4 regions of the Streptosporangium sp. NPDC051022 genome follow, and region 3 is predicted to be linked to each of the others. Evidence: riboswitches for the same ligand, from Rfam matches in the RefSeq annotation. Region 3 holds a riboswitch; each other region holds the start of a gene.
The links. A riboswitch is a leader RNA that binds a small molecule or an ion and turns the genes downstream of it on or off. The one in region 3 is predicted to bind cyclic di-AMP.
Positions count from the first base shown of each region.

Region 1: linked by a shared signal. The riboswitch ahead of AB0N02_RS39965 (NlpC/P60 family protein) and the one ahead of AB0N02_RS10270 (CHAP domain-containing protein) in region 3 are both predicted to bind cyclic di-AMP.
Region 2: linked by a shared signal. The riboswitch ahead of AB0N02_RS32530 (hypothetical protein) and the one ahead of AB0N02_RS10270 (CHAP domain-containing protein) in region 3 are both predicted to bind cyclic di-AMP.
Region 4: linked by a shared signal. The riboswitch ahead of AB0N02_RS17540 (NlpC/P60 family protein) and the one ahead of AB0N02_RS10270 (CHAP domain-containing protein) in region 3 are both predicted to bind cyclic di-AMP.

Region 1 is NZ_JBFBCF010000038.1:26,381-29,579, reverse strand. It holds gene AB0N02_RS39970 (3-isopropylmalate dehydrogenase) at 1-1,038, opposite strand, end outside; cyclic di-AMP (ydaO/yuaA leader) riboswitch at 1,184-1,402, shown strand; gene AB0N02_RS39965 (NlpC/P60 family protein) at 1,390-2,247, shown strand; gene AB0N02_RS39960 (ROK family transcriptional regulator) at 2,399-3,199, opposite strand, start outside.
Region 2 is NZ_JBFBCF010000025.1:20,715-23,913, forward strand. It holds gene AB0N02_RS32520 (HD domain-containing protein) at 1-56, shown strand, start outside; gene AB0N02_RS32525 (DeoR/GlpR family DNA-binding transcription regulator) at 140-940, shown strand; cyclic di-AMP (ydaO/yuaA leader) riboswitch at 1,062-1,196, shown strand; gene AB0N02_RS32530 (hypothetical protein) at 1,232-2,173, shown strand; gene AB0N02_RS32535 (DinB family protein) at 2,401-2,907, shown strand; gene AB0N02_RS32540 (MarR family winged helix-turn-helix transcriptional regulator) at 2,894-3,199, opposite strand, start outside.
Region 3 is NZ_JBFBCF010000004.1:228,587-231,785, forward strand. It holds gene AB0N02_RS10260 (hypothetical protein) at 1-830, opposite strand, end outside; gene AB0N02_RS10265 (hypothetical protein) at 982-1,122, shown strand; cyclic di-AMP (ydaO/yuaA leader) riboswitch at 1,489-1,648, shown strand; gene AB0N02_RS10270 (CHAP domain-containing protein) at 1,665-2,384, shown strand; gene AB0N02_RS10275 (ABC transporter substrate-binding protein) at 2,735-3,199, shown strand, end outside.
Region 4 is NZ_JBFBCF010000009.1:87,496-90,694, forward strand. It holds gene AB0N02_RS17530 (RDD family protein) at 1-131, opposite strand, end outside; gene AB0N02_RS17535 (amino-acid N-acetyltransferase) at 372-884, opposite strand; cyclic di-AMP (ydaO/yuaA leader) riboswitch at 1,367-1,515, shown strand; gene AB0N02_RS17540 (NlpC/P60 family protein) at 1,584-2,567, shown strand; gene AB0N02_RS17545 (LuxR C-terminal-related transcriptional regulator) at 2,720-2,968, opposite strand; gene AB0N02_RS17550 (helix-turn-helix domain-containing protein) at 3,133-3,199, shown strand, end outside.

The DNA.
Region 1 (3,199 bases), on a different contig from region 3:
GGCTACTCGGGCGGTGATGTCGTCGCCGATCTCGCGGGTGGTCCGGCCGGGGCCGGTCAGGCGCTCGACCAGGTCCTCGGCCACGGCCCGCTCCACCTTGGCGGACTCCTCGGCCAGGCCGAGGTGGTCCAGGAGCATGGCGACCGACAGGATCGTCGCGGTCGGGTCGGCCTTGCCCTGGCCCGCGATGTCGGGGGCGCTGCCGTGGACCGGCTCGAACATGCTGGGCGCGGTGCGGTCGGGGTTGATGTTGCCGCTGGCCGCCAGGCCGATGCCACCGGCGATGGCCGCGCCGATGTCGGTGATGATGTCGCCGAAGAGGTTGTCGGTGACGATCACGTCGAACCGCTCGGGCTGGTTGACGAAGAACATCGAGGCGGCGTCGATGTGGCTGTAGTCGGTGGTGACGTCGGGGTACTCCAGGCTGACCCGGTCGAAGGTGCGGGCCCAGAGGTCACCGGCGAAGGTGAGGACGTTGGTCTTGTGGACCAGCGTCAGCTTCTTGCGCGGCCTGCTGAGCGCCTTCTCGAAGGCGTAGCGGACGACGCGCTCGACGCCGTGGGCGGTGTTCAGCGACTCCTGGGTGGCGATCTCCTGCGAGGTGCCACGGCGCAGCACGCCACCGGCGCCCGCGTACAGGCCCTCGGTGCCCTCACGGATGACGACCATGTCGATGTCCTCGGGGCCGGACTTGCCCAGCGGGGTCTCGACGCCGGGGAAGAGCTTGACCGGACGCAGGTTGACGTAGTGGTCGAGCTCGAAACGGAGCTTGAGCAGCAGGTCGCGCTCCAGGATGCCCGGCGGGACGCTGGGGTCGCCGACCGCGCCGAGCAGGATCGCGTCGTATCCGCGCAACTCCTCCAGAACCGCCTCGGGAAGGACCTCACCGGTCTTGTGGTACCGCTTGGCACCCAGGTCGTAGGTGGTCGTCTCCACCTTCGTGCCGACGGCTTCCAGGACCTTCAGGCCCTCCGTGACGACCTCGGTTCCAATCCCGTCCCCGGGGATGACGGCCAGGCGAATGTTGCGCGAATCCATGCACGCACCTTACCGGTCCGTCTCGTGGAGCGAACACCAATCTCACCCATCGGACACATCTTCCTCTGACGAGGCATAAGAATTTTGTCCTATTTGCGATCTTTTGACCGTTTCGTTAAGGTCCTGGCCATTCGCATCGTCGCCTAATCCTCGCAGGCCACCCCCCTTTTCCGGCCTGCGCGGAGCCGGGGAACCACTTCCGGGATCCACGGGGCGTCCGGAGTCTTCACCTCCGCTTGCCGGAGCACGTCTCCTGCCGTCCCCCGCTGGATCCCTTGGGGCGAATCGGCGCTCTCGCGCGCCGTAGGGCGACCTTCACGTCCGAGCCCGACAGCTCACCCGGCCGGCCTTATGGAAGGAACGATCCTGACCGGCAAGACCTACCCCCGTGTCCTGACCCTGATCGTCACCGGCGCCACCGCGTTCGCGATCCCCACTCTCGCGATGGCCGACTCCGCGCTCGCGGCCTCCTCCCCCTCCCTCACGACAGCCGCCTTCCTCACCTCTCCCGCCCCCGGCCCCGTCGACTCCTCTCTCGCCCCCGTCATATCCCTCGCGCCCGCCGCCCTCACCGGCGCCGACGCCTCCGACGCCCCGGGGGCCGCCGAAACCCCGAAGACCACGAGGAAACCGTCCGCCCCCGCCTGGAAGAAGGCCCTGCAGTGGGCCATGTCCAAGCGCGGCACGCCGTACGTCTGGGGCGGCACCGGCAACGGAGGGTTCGACTGCTCCGGCCTGATGCTCCGCGCGTACGGCGCCGCCGGAATCCACCTGCCGCGGGTGGCCGCAGCGCAGTACTCCGCCTTCTCCAAGAAGATCGCCTGGAAGGACCTCCAGCCGGGTGACCTGGTCTTCTTCCACAACCTCGGCCATGTCGGCATGATCAGCAAGCCCGGGTACATGGTCCACGCCCCGAGCACCGGCGACGTGGTCAAGGTGGAGAAGCTGGGCGCGTGGCGCCGTGACAGCTTCGTCGGCGCCGTACGCCCCGACCCCAAGGGGGTCAAGCTCTCCATCGAACAGGCCAAGGAGGCCGCACAGGCCAAGCGGGCAGAACAGGCCGCACAAGCCGAGCGGGCCAAACAGGCCAAACAGGCTGAGCAGGCCCAGCAGGCCGTCCAGCCCGCACCGACCGCACCGACCACCCCCACCGATCAACCCGCGCCGACGACCGCCGCCCCGGCCCCGGCGCCCGCCACCGCCCCCTGACCCTCCGCCGGACGGGGCCTGTTCCGCGAATCCTCGCCTCCGGCGCAGAGCGGCGGAACGGGCCCCGGCCAGGGCGTCGGACAGGGCTCCGGCCAGAATCCGGGACGAGGCTTCCGCCGGGCGGACCGGCCGTACCGGCCAGCGAAGCGGATCAGCCGTGCCGGCCGGCGAAGATGACGTCCCAGGCCCGGCCGAGCGCGCGCGTGACGGCGCCCAGCAGCACCCCGCTGTCCCCCAGGCTGCTCGTGACCACGGTGGGACGCAGCGGACCCAGCTCGGCGATCCTGGCGGCGATGGAGTCGCCGAGAAGGTCGAGGTTACGGCCGACGCCACCGCTGAGCACCACGATCTCCGGATCGAGAACCGAGGCCACCGCGACGATCAGGTCGCCGATCCGTCGCCCCTCGGCCTCGACGACGGCCAGGGCCACGGGGTCTCCGGCCGCCGCGGCGCCGAAGACCTCCTTCGCCGTCTCCACCCGCGCCCCGGCCGCGCGTGCCGCGCGCACCACGCCGAGGGCGCCGACCGGGGTCTCGGTCGGTCCGTGCTCCAGCGCCTCCCTGCCGGGAACCGGATCCTCCCCGGTGGGCAGGTAGGAGACCTCCCCCGCGGCGCCGCGCGCCCCCGAGTACAGCTCGCCGTTGACGACGATGCCCATGCCGACACCGGTGCCGATGGACACCAGCGCGAAATGGGATCGTCCCTTGCCCTCGCCGTGCGCGTGCTCGCCCAGGGCCGCCAGGTTGATGTCGTTCTCGATGGTCACCTCGGTCCCCAGCGCCGCGCACAGGCGGTCCACCAGACCGGGGGTGCCCCAGCCGGGCAGGTTCGCGGCCAGGTGCAGCCGTCCCGTCTCGGGGTCGTACACGCCGGGACTGCCGACCACCGCGTGGGCGACGGAGGACCATCCGAGACCGGCCTCGGCCACCGCGGTCCGGGTCAGGCCCCGGAC
Region 2 (3,199 bases), on a different contig from region 3:
CCGATCTGGAGGTCCGGGCGAGGGAGAACATCGGCGCCGAGCTCGCGCGGCTGTGAACGGCAACCCACCGGGATCAAACATTTGACCCTAAGCTTTCTGTGGCAATTTGCTGGAACATGGTGGATCGAGGAGTGGGTCGATGCTCGCTCAGCAGCGGCAACAGGTGATCGTGGAGCGGGTGCGCGGCAGCGGCGGGGTCAGGGTCGCCGACCTGGTCCGCGAGTTCGGCGTGTCCGACATGACGATCCGCAGGGACCTGGAGGCGCTGGCGGAGCGCGGGCTGATCGAGAAGGTCCACGGCGGGGCCACCGCCACGGGCCTCGGCCCGGCCGAGGAGTCCGGGTTCACCGCCGGGCCGGTGCGCCGGCGGGCGGAGAAGGAGGCGATCGCCCGGCACGCGGCCGGGCTCGTCCGGCCCGGCACGGCCGTCGCGCTCTCCGCGGGGACGACCACCTGGACGCTCGCCCATCTCCTGGTGGAGGTGCCCGAACTGACGGTGATCACCAACTCGATCCGGGTCGCCGACGTCTTCCACCGCTCGCCCCGCGCCGACCGCACCGTGGTGCTGACCGGTGGCGTGCGCACCCCCTCGGACGCGCTGGTCGGCCCGATCGCCGTGGCGGCCGTCCGGGGGCTGCACGTGGACACCCTGTTCCTGGGCGTGCACGGCATGAGCGTCCGCGCCGGGTTCACCACGCCCGACCTGCTGGAGGCCGAGATCGACCGGGGGTTGATCGCCTCGGCCCGCCGTCTGGTGGTTCCCGCCGACCACACCAAATGGGGAACCGTCGGGATCAGCACGATCGCCGGGCTGGCCGAGGCCCATCTTGTGATCACCGACTCGGGTCTCGCCGAGGAGGCCCGCGAGGAGATCGCCGCCCGGGTGGGCGAGCTGATCGTCGCCGAGCCCCACCGGGAGAGCGGGACAGCGGAGCGCTGAAAGGCGCGGGCGGACCGTGCACCCCCTCCCCATGATTATCACGAAACGATCACCACTTTATCTCGACTTGGGGTCGCATTACCCCCCGCTTTACCACTACTATCCTCACGCATCGGACAAAAGGTTCGATATGCCTAATCTCAGGCGCCTCGCCTGAGAGCCGGGGACCCACGCATTTGGGGTGAACCACTTCGGTGGAAGGGCTCTCTCCAGCCCGAACCCGTCAGCTAACCCGGTAGGCGTGAGGAGAGGAGAGCTGTGGCGGCTCTGTCCCCCACGTTCCGACGTCACATGACCCTGACCGTCTGCGCGGTCGCGGTCCTCGCCTTCGTCCTGAGCGCGGCGGCCGCGGGCAACGCGGCGCCCAAGCCGGCCGAACCCGAGCTCCGCGCGGAGCTGGCCCGGCTGAACAAGAAGGTCGACAAGCTCATCGAGGCCTACGCGGCCAAGCGGGAGTCGCTGAGAAAGGCCCAGAAGGCCGAGGAGACCGCCAAGGCGGACCTGCGCAAGGCCGAGGAGGCCTACGCCGAGGCCGGCAAGCGGGTCGACTCCATCGCCCAGCTCCGCTACCAGAGCGGCCCCGTCGACCTGCCCACGATGCTGTTCGCCCCCAGCATGAGCGGCGCCGCCGTCATGGAACAGCTCACCGCCCAGCAGAGCGCCTATCTGGAGGGTTTCGCGCGCAGCCGGGATCTGATGAAACAGGCCGCGGACAAGGCGGCCGTACTCACCGAACGGATCGGTCAGGAGGCCAGGACGGTGGAGGCCCAGCGCCAGGAAGCGGAGAAGATGATCCGCGGCATCCAGGAAAAGCTCGACCGGCTCGTTCCGACGGGCTCGGGCCGCCTCACCGACGGCGGCTGGGCGCCCCAGCTCCCCACCGGGGAGGACAACATCACCGACCGCACCCGGATCATGCGCGAGGCCGTCGGGCGGGCCTTCAAGCTTCCCCACGAGGTCGGCTGCTACCGGGCGGAGAACGACGGCGGCGAGCACCCCCTCGGCCGCGCCTGCGACTTCATGATGAGCACCGGCGGTTCCCTGCCCTCGGCGGAGAACGTCGCGCTCGGCGACGAGATAGCCGCCTGGGCCATAAAGAACAAGGCCCGGCTCGGCGTCAAGTATGTGATCTGGCGCCAGCGCATCGACACCGGTTCGGGCTGGCGCGGTATGTCGGACCGGGGCGGGATCACCGCCAACCACTACGACCACGTCCACATCTCGATGTACTGAGGCCTCCGGCGGGCCCCGTGCCCGCCCCGGCCGGGGGCCCGCCCCGGATCCCCGGCCGGTCCCGGCTCCCGCCCCGGCCGCTCCCGGCCTCCGGCCCGCCCGGGGCCCGGCAGGTCCCAGGATCTCCCGCCCCCTCCCGCCCCTCCTGGGCCGTTCAGGGCCGTTCGGGGCCGGGCCGGGCGCAAAACCGTATGACAGCGTTCGCGCGTGCGGCCAGGATGAGATCCATGACAAACGACCGCGTCGCTCCCCCGCTCATCGCCGACGAGGCCGCCATGCTGTACGCGTGGCTGGACTGGCATCGGGAGACCCTGGCGCTCAAGTGCACGGGGCTGTCGCGGGAACAGCTCGTCCTGCGTCCCGTCAAGCCCTCCGGGCTGTCCCTGCTGGGACTGGTCCGCCACATGACCGAGGTCGAGCGTCACTGGTTCCGCAACGTCCTCCACGACCAGGAGGCGCCGCCGTTCTACTACACCGAGCAGGAGCCCGACGGCGACTTCGACCTGCTGGACTCCTGCCCTGCCGAGGAGGCCCTGGCCTGCTGGCGCGCCGAGGTCGACGACGTCCGCGAGCTCTACGCCGGACTGTCGCTGGACACCCTGGGCAGGCGGCAGCGCAGGGGGCAGGACGTCTCACTGCGGTGGATCCTCGTGCACATGATCGAGGAGTACGCCCGGCACAACGGCCACGCCGACCTCATCCGCGAGCGGGTCGACGGCGTCACGGGAGAGTAGTGCCCGCCGAGGTCTCCTCGATCGCCTCGGCGATGAGCCGGTCGAGGTGGGCCAGGTCCGGCGGCCTGGCCGTGGCCGCCTCGGCGAAGCGGGTGAGCAGCCGGGCCAAGACCTCGCGGTCCGCCTCGTCCCAGTCGGCGATCAGCCCGTCCAGGTAGGTCCGCCGGGAGTCGACGACCACCTGGCGCACCCGCCGTCCTCGCGGGCTCAGCACCAGCCTGGCCCGTCTGGCGTCGACCTCGGACTCCTCACGTGCCACGAACCCCGCGCCGATCGCGTCGTTGACCAGTCT
Region 3 (3,199 bases):
TCGGCGGGGGCCCCGCCGTCGTAGACGGTGATCCCGGGCTGTTCCCCGACCCGGGCGAGGTCGTGGGGGTCCTCCCGGCGGTGCGGGAAGTAGGCCACCGGCCCGGCGGAGCCGAGTCCGGCCAGCCAGGTGAAGTAGCGGTCACGGTGGATGAGGCCGTTGCGGACCAGTGAGGTGCCGAGGACGACGGTGCGTTCCTCGGGACCCGGCTTGCGCATGGGCTGCGAGCGGAGCCAGCCGAAGTCGTGGGTGACCAGCTCGGCCCCCCTGTCGCGTACGGCCTGCGCCAGCTCGGCGGGGACCGGCAGCGCCGTGAAGATCGACAACCGGCCCGACCTCGCCGCGGCCCGCAGCCGCAGGCCGGCGGCGGCGCCGAGGGCGGTCCGGAGGAGGCCCGGAGTGGCCCTGGCACGCAGCAGGGGCGTCCAGGGGCGCCCGGTGAGCAGTTCCAGCAGCCTGATCGTGGCCAGCCCGTCGTCGACGATCACGATCCGTCCCGGGAGGGCGGTGAGCAGGGCGGCCTGGACCTTGCCGGAGAAGGCGTCGCCGACCGCCCAGCCGGCGCCCCGGCGGGGTCTGGGCATCTCGGGCTCCGGCGTGGTCACCTCGAGGCCGGCGGGCAGGCCGAGCCGGATGACCTCACGACGGGTGACGACCAGCGGGCGAAGCTTGGCCCGGGGCACCACCCGGGCGTGGGCGCCGAGCAGCCCGGCATGGTATGCCTCCACGGCGCAGAGCATCTGCAGCGGGGACTCCACCCATGCGACGGCCGAACCCTGCTCCCGCGCGTGGTCTCGACCGTCCTCCACGCCGGGCGATGACCCGTTCACGACTGCCTCACCGTAACCGGGATGTCTTACACGCCCGGGAACTCCGGGTGAACACCCGAATACACGCACTTGCGCGGTCGACTCTCGCCGATCCACGACGGCGTGCGAGACCGTTTCGCACACCACCCCCTCCCTCGGAGGAACCCAGGTCATGCGGACCGCCGACACCATCCCCGACCTCACCGGTTCCACCACGATGGTCACCGGCGCCGACAACGGGATCGGGCCGCCGACCGTCCTGCGCCCGGCCGGAGCCGGAATCCCGACCCCGCGGGACACCGACCGCGGGTAAAGGACGATCACTTTTACCCGGCGGAGAGCCGGGTCAGCCAAAAGATCTACGTTTACCTTGGGGCGGATCATCCGGGACGACGGTAACCACCCGTCCCGTTTCTGGTTGACCGCATGAAAAGCCCTGTGTCATAGGGATTTTCGGCGTCGAATCAAAGATCGGCGCGGGCGCGGGATCGGCACGGCCCGGCTGATCGTCCCGCTCGTTTCACACCTATTCCCAAGCCATGGCAATGTGTCGGACTTGTAATCGTCTGTCCGGTTCACGTACGTTCAACGAATTCGTGGTGAGCACCTAGACCTTCGCAGGTCAGCCCATTACGAGCACATTGCCCGACCGTGTTCGCCAGGCGGATCTTCCGCCCGATGAACACGGCCGCCGAATCCAGGAGCCTCACGGGAAAGCCCGCGAGTCTCAGGGAACCGGGGAACCACTTTTTTGGGGTGAATCAGCGCGATCACGCGCCGTAGGGCACTTCCCAGCCCGAACCCGTCAGCTAACCCGGTAGGCGGCATGGAAGCGAAGCAAGGAGTTAGTCTCTTATGGCCAAGCACCGCCTTACCACCACCCCCAAGACGCACTACCTGGCCCGAATCATCCTGGGAACTTCCATCGCCCTCGCGGGCGGAATCGTCGCGGGACCCGCAGCCCTGGCGGACGCCCCGGCCCACGGCCCCATCAGCGCCCCTCCCGCGGAGAGCGCCAACACCGCCCAGAACGTCAGTGTCGTCAAGACCGCCGCCGAGGCGAAGGCCGAGAAGCAGCCCAGGGTCACCGCACAGCAGGTCCTGGACCTCGCCTCGCAGCAGATCGGCATCAGCGAGAACGCCCAGGGCGGCGGGACCAAGTTCCAGTCCTGGTACATGTCCACCGAGCGCGCCAAGGAGACCACCGCCCGCGACGGCGGCCGCATCCGGGACTACGCCAACGCCCCCTGGTGCGCGATGTTCGTCTCCTGGGTCGGCGAGCACGCCGGCATCCGTCCCACCATGGGCTGGGACGCCTACACCGTCACCCACGCCAAGTGGTTCAAGGAGAACGGCCACTGGGGCACCACTCCCAAGCCCGGCGCGGTCGTCTACTTCGACTGGCAGCGCGGCAAGGACCTCGACGGGATCGACCACGTCGGCTTCCTGAAGAAGGACAACGGCGACGGCACGATCACCACGATCGAGGGCAACACCGGCAACGGCAAGGTCGAGCAGCGCGTCCGCCCGACCTCCCAGGTCGTCGGCTACGGCTACCCGGCCTACAGCGAGTGACCACCGCTCGCCGTACCGGCTGACCCCCGCATCCGGAAAAGGGGCACGACTCATCCGAGCCGTGCCCCTTTCGGCGTTCCGGTCGCCTGTTGCGCCTCATGTTATGGGAGCGCTCCCAAAGGTTCCCATGCCCCTTTTGTCGCTTATATGCTGCTACATCCCCCGGCGCGCCACAGGATATAACGGTTGAGTTTCGGCGTATTGACGTTTCGGTTGCCCGTCGTCCACTCTTCGTGGGAGCGCTCCCAAAACATTGAGGAACCACCCCGTCGCGGGGTCGCGGTCGTCGGGGACCCGCGCCGCGGCGGCACCTCCCACCGATTCGGGCGACCACCTGAGAGGGGTCCGGAATGTTGAACAAGAGGCGGCACGGCAGGCTCGCCGCGGTCACGGTGGTGGCGGCCACCGCACTGGCCGTGGCCTCGTGCAGTTCGGGCGGTTCGGGCGAATCCGCCGCCCCCGCGCCGAGCGGCTCCGCCGCGGCCGAGCCGGTGACCGTCACCGTGCACACCTTCGGCGGCGGCGAGAACTTCGGCTACGACAAGGCCGTCGAGACGTGGAACGCCGCGCATCCGAACATCCAGGTCAAGTACCAGAACCTGACCGACCGCTTCGAGGACGTCTACCTACCCCAGCTGCTCCAGCGCCTGCAGGCGGGCAGCGGCGCCGCCGACATCATCGCCCTGGACGAGGGCGCGATGGGACTGATGAAGGCCAGGCCGCAGTTCTTCACCGACCTCGGCGAGTACGGCCTCAACGACCGCAAGGCCGACTTCCCCGCGGCCAAGTGGGACAACGGCGTCAACGCCGAGGGC
Region 4 (3,199 bases), on a different contig from region 3:
CCGTAGCCGGGCTGGGAAGCCTGCTGGCCGTAGTCGGCCTGCTGCCCGTAACCGGCCTGCTGGCCGTAGCCCTGCTGACCGTAGCCGGGCTGGGCCTGCCCCGGTCCCGTGTTCTCGGATCGATATCCCACGACTGTCACATCGGGGTCGAGTTCGCCAGGGGCTCGACCCGCATTCTGTCCGTATTGAGGATGACCCGACGGTGCGCGGTCGGGATCATCCTGCGGATACGGCGGCTGTCCGGTGCTCACCGCGTCACCTCACTTCGACTGTGCATGTGGCACATGTCAGACTCACATGCATGCTGGTGCACAAGGTATCGACATAGGTATCAACAGTCACCTTTCCGATCAGTCAGCACCACAGTCAACTCAGGCGTCCCGCCGTGTCAGATGAAGCAGCATTCGCGTGTTCCCCAAGGTGTTCGGCTTGACGTGCTCCAGGTCAAGGAACTCGGCGACACCCTCGTCATACGAGGCGAGCAGTTCCGCGTAGACCTCGGGCGAGACGGGCGTCCCCTGGATCTCCTTGAATCCGTGCCTGGCGAAGAAATCGACCTCGAAGGTGAGACAGAAGACCCGGCGCAGACCGAGATCGCCCGCGGTGCCGATAAGCGAGGAGACGATCAGGTGCCCGATGCCCAGCCCCCGGCATCCGGGGTCGACGGCGACGGTCCGGATCTCGGCGAGGTCCTCCCAGAGGACGTGAAGCGCTCCGCACCCCACGACGACGCCGCCCCTGTCGGCCACCCAGAACTCCTGGACGTCCTCGTACAGGGTGACCGTGGCCTTCTCCAGCAGGCGCGGCCCCGCCCCGGCGTAGGTGTCGACGAGCCGCCGGATGGCGCGCACGTCCGGGGTGCGGGCACGGCGCACCGTGACCACCGCCGTCCCGGCCCCCGGACCGCCCGGCGACCGCTCCCCCGCGACCTCGGCGCCGGCCTCTCCGCCGCCGTCTCCGGCCCGTCGTTCCACCGCCCCGGAATCACGTACGGCCCGCGCCGGAAACTGCTCCGCTACCTGCTCCATGACCGATCAGCGTACGTCCTCGTCAGCGTCTGTTTACGGCTCGTCCTTAACTCCCCCCTCGGATCCGCCGGATGACACGCGGCAGCCCACCGGCCGCCGCGGGGCGGGCGCGCCGGCCGTACACCCGGTCCGATCCCCTCGTGGAACGCAGACCTGCGACGACCTCTCACGCGAACGGGCCCGAAAGATCCGGGGCCTGCGTGACACATATGTCGATCTTGAAATGACGTGACCTTCCCGTGACATTTCAGTTGTGAAAGCTCTACCGGCTTTGCAGTTCTGGTTGAGCATGAACCTCCAATTGCACTAATGTCCGTGCTCGATGTCAGCAACGTAAAGTGCTGAACCCGCCGAATCCCCGCAGATGGGGAGCCGGGGACCCACCCTCCAGTCCCCCGGGGTGAATCCGAAGCGCCACCGGCGCACGGTAGGGCTGCCTCCGGCCCGAACCCGTCAGCTAACCCGGCAGGCGGCCGAGAGAGGAGCCTGTTGGTGAAGCGCACGCGCAACCGTGGGAGAGAGCGCGCGGGCAGGCATGCCCGCCATCGAGAACACGTGACGCGCGGGCTATCGCGCCGGATGACGGTCGTCGGGCTGGTGTTCGCCTCCCTGGTCCTCGGCACTCCCCTGATGGCGACCGCCGAACCGAAGCCCAGCCTCCAGCAGCTCGCCAAGCAGGCCGAGAAACTGCACACCGAGATCGAGACGCTCAGCGAGCAGTACAACGGCGGGCGGATCAAGCTCAAGGAGGCGCAGCGCGCCGCCGCGAGCGCCAAGAAGACCCTCGCCGTCAGCGAGGCGGAGCTGGAGACCCGGCGCTCCAAGGCCACCCTGCTGGCGCAGAGCACCTACATGGCGGGCGGCCTGGCCTCCGCGCTCGCCTTCACCCAGTCGTCCAACCCCGAGACCTTCCTCGACCAGGCGACCACGAACTACGCGCTCCAGCAGCAGCAGAGCCAGGAGGTCGCCCAGATCGGCGAGGCGATCGAGACCGCCAAGCGCGCCCAGGCCGGTGCCAAGGCCCGCACCGACGAGGTCAACACCCTCCTCTCCCAGCTGGGGGCCAGGCGCACCAGGATCGAGCGCCTGGTGAAGAGGGTCGAGGGCGACCTGTTCAGCGAGGTGCGCACGCAGGCCGCCCGCAACCGGAGCAGCCGGGTCAGGATCAACGTGCCGATCACGGGCGAGGGCAAGGCCGCCGAGGCCGCCCGCTGGGCCCTCACCCAGCAGCTCAGACCGTACGTGTGGGGCGCGGAGGGGCCCAGCACCTTCGACTGCTCCGGCCTGGTGATGTGGGCCTACCAGAAGGTCGGCATCAGCCTGCCGCACTACACGGGCGACCAGTGGACGGCCGGAACCCACGTCTCCAGAAACGAGCTCCGCCCCGGAGACCTGGTCTTCTTCTACAGCGACCTGCACCACGTCGGGATCTACATCGGCGCGGGCCTGATGGTCCACGCGCCGCAGACCGGTGACGTCGTCCACGTCACCACGATCGACAACCGGCCCTTCGCGGGCGGCGTGCGCATCGCCGACTGAGGCGCTTCCGGTCGTGGCCCGCGGAAGCGGGCCGCGGCCCTCCCGGCTGTCCCGGCCCTCCCGGCGCGGAACGGCCTGTCGCGGCGCTCAGAGGCACCTGGCCGCGCCGAGAGTCCCAAGGGGCAGGAAAGCCCGGACTCCGCGGAACAGGCTCAGATCAGCCGTCTGCGGGCGGCCCAGGCCACGGCTTCGATCGCCGTCGCCACACCGATGCGGTCGCAGATCCCGCGGAGCCTGCGCCGGACCGTCCGGCCGCTGATGTCGAGACGACGGCCCACCCGATCCACGGTGACCCCCTTGGCGAGCTCCGCCAGCAACACGAGATCCTCGTCGCTGAGGCCGATCTCGCCCACGCTCAGGAGGCCGTCGCCGCGACGGGAATCCACTTCGGGATATGCCATCTGGAGTCGCTCCCCCCGCACCTGTGACCGAGGCGTGAGTTGTCTGGAATCAATGCCGCCCGCCAGGAACGGTAAACGGCTTGTTCAAAGGTCGTCAAGTTCTGCTCTTCATAGAGGTAGCACGCGCTGTTGACATAGCGGGCGCTACGTGAAGTACTCATGATATGTCGGTGCCTTTACGGTTAAGTCGGGACCAAGCCAAGGCCCGCACCCGCAGGCGCCTGCTGGCCG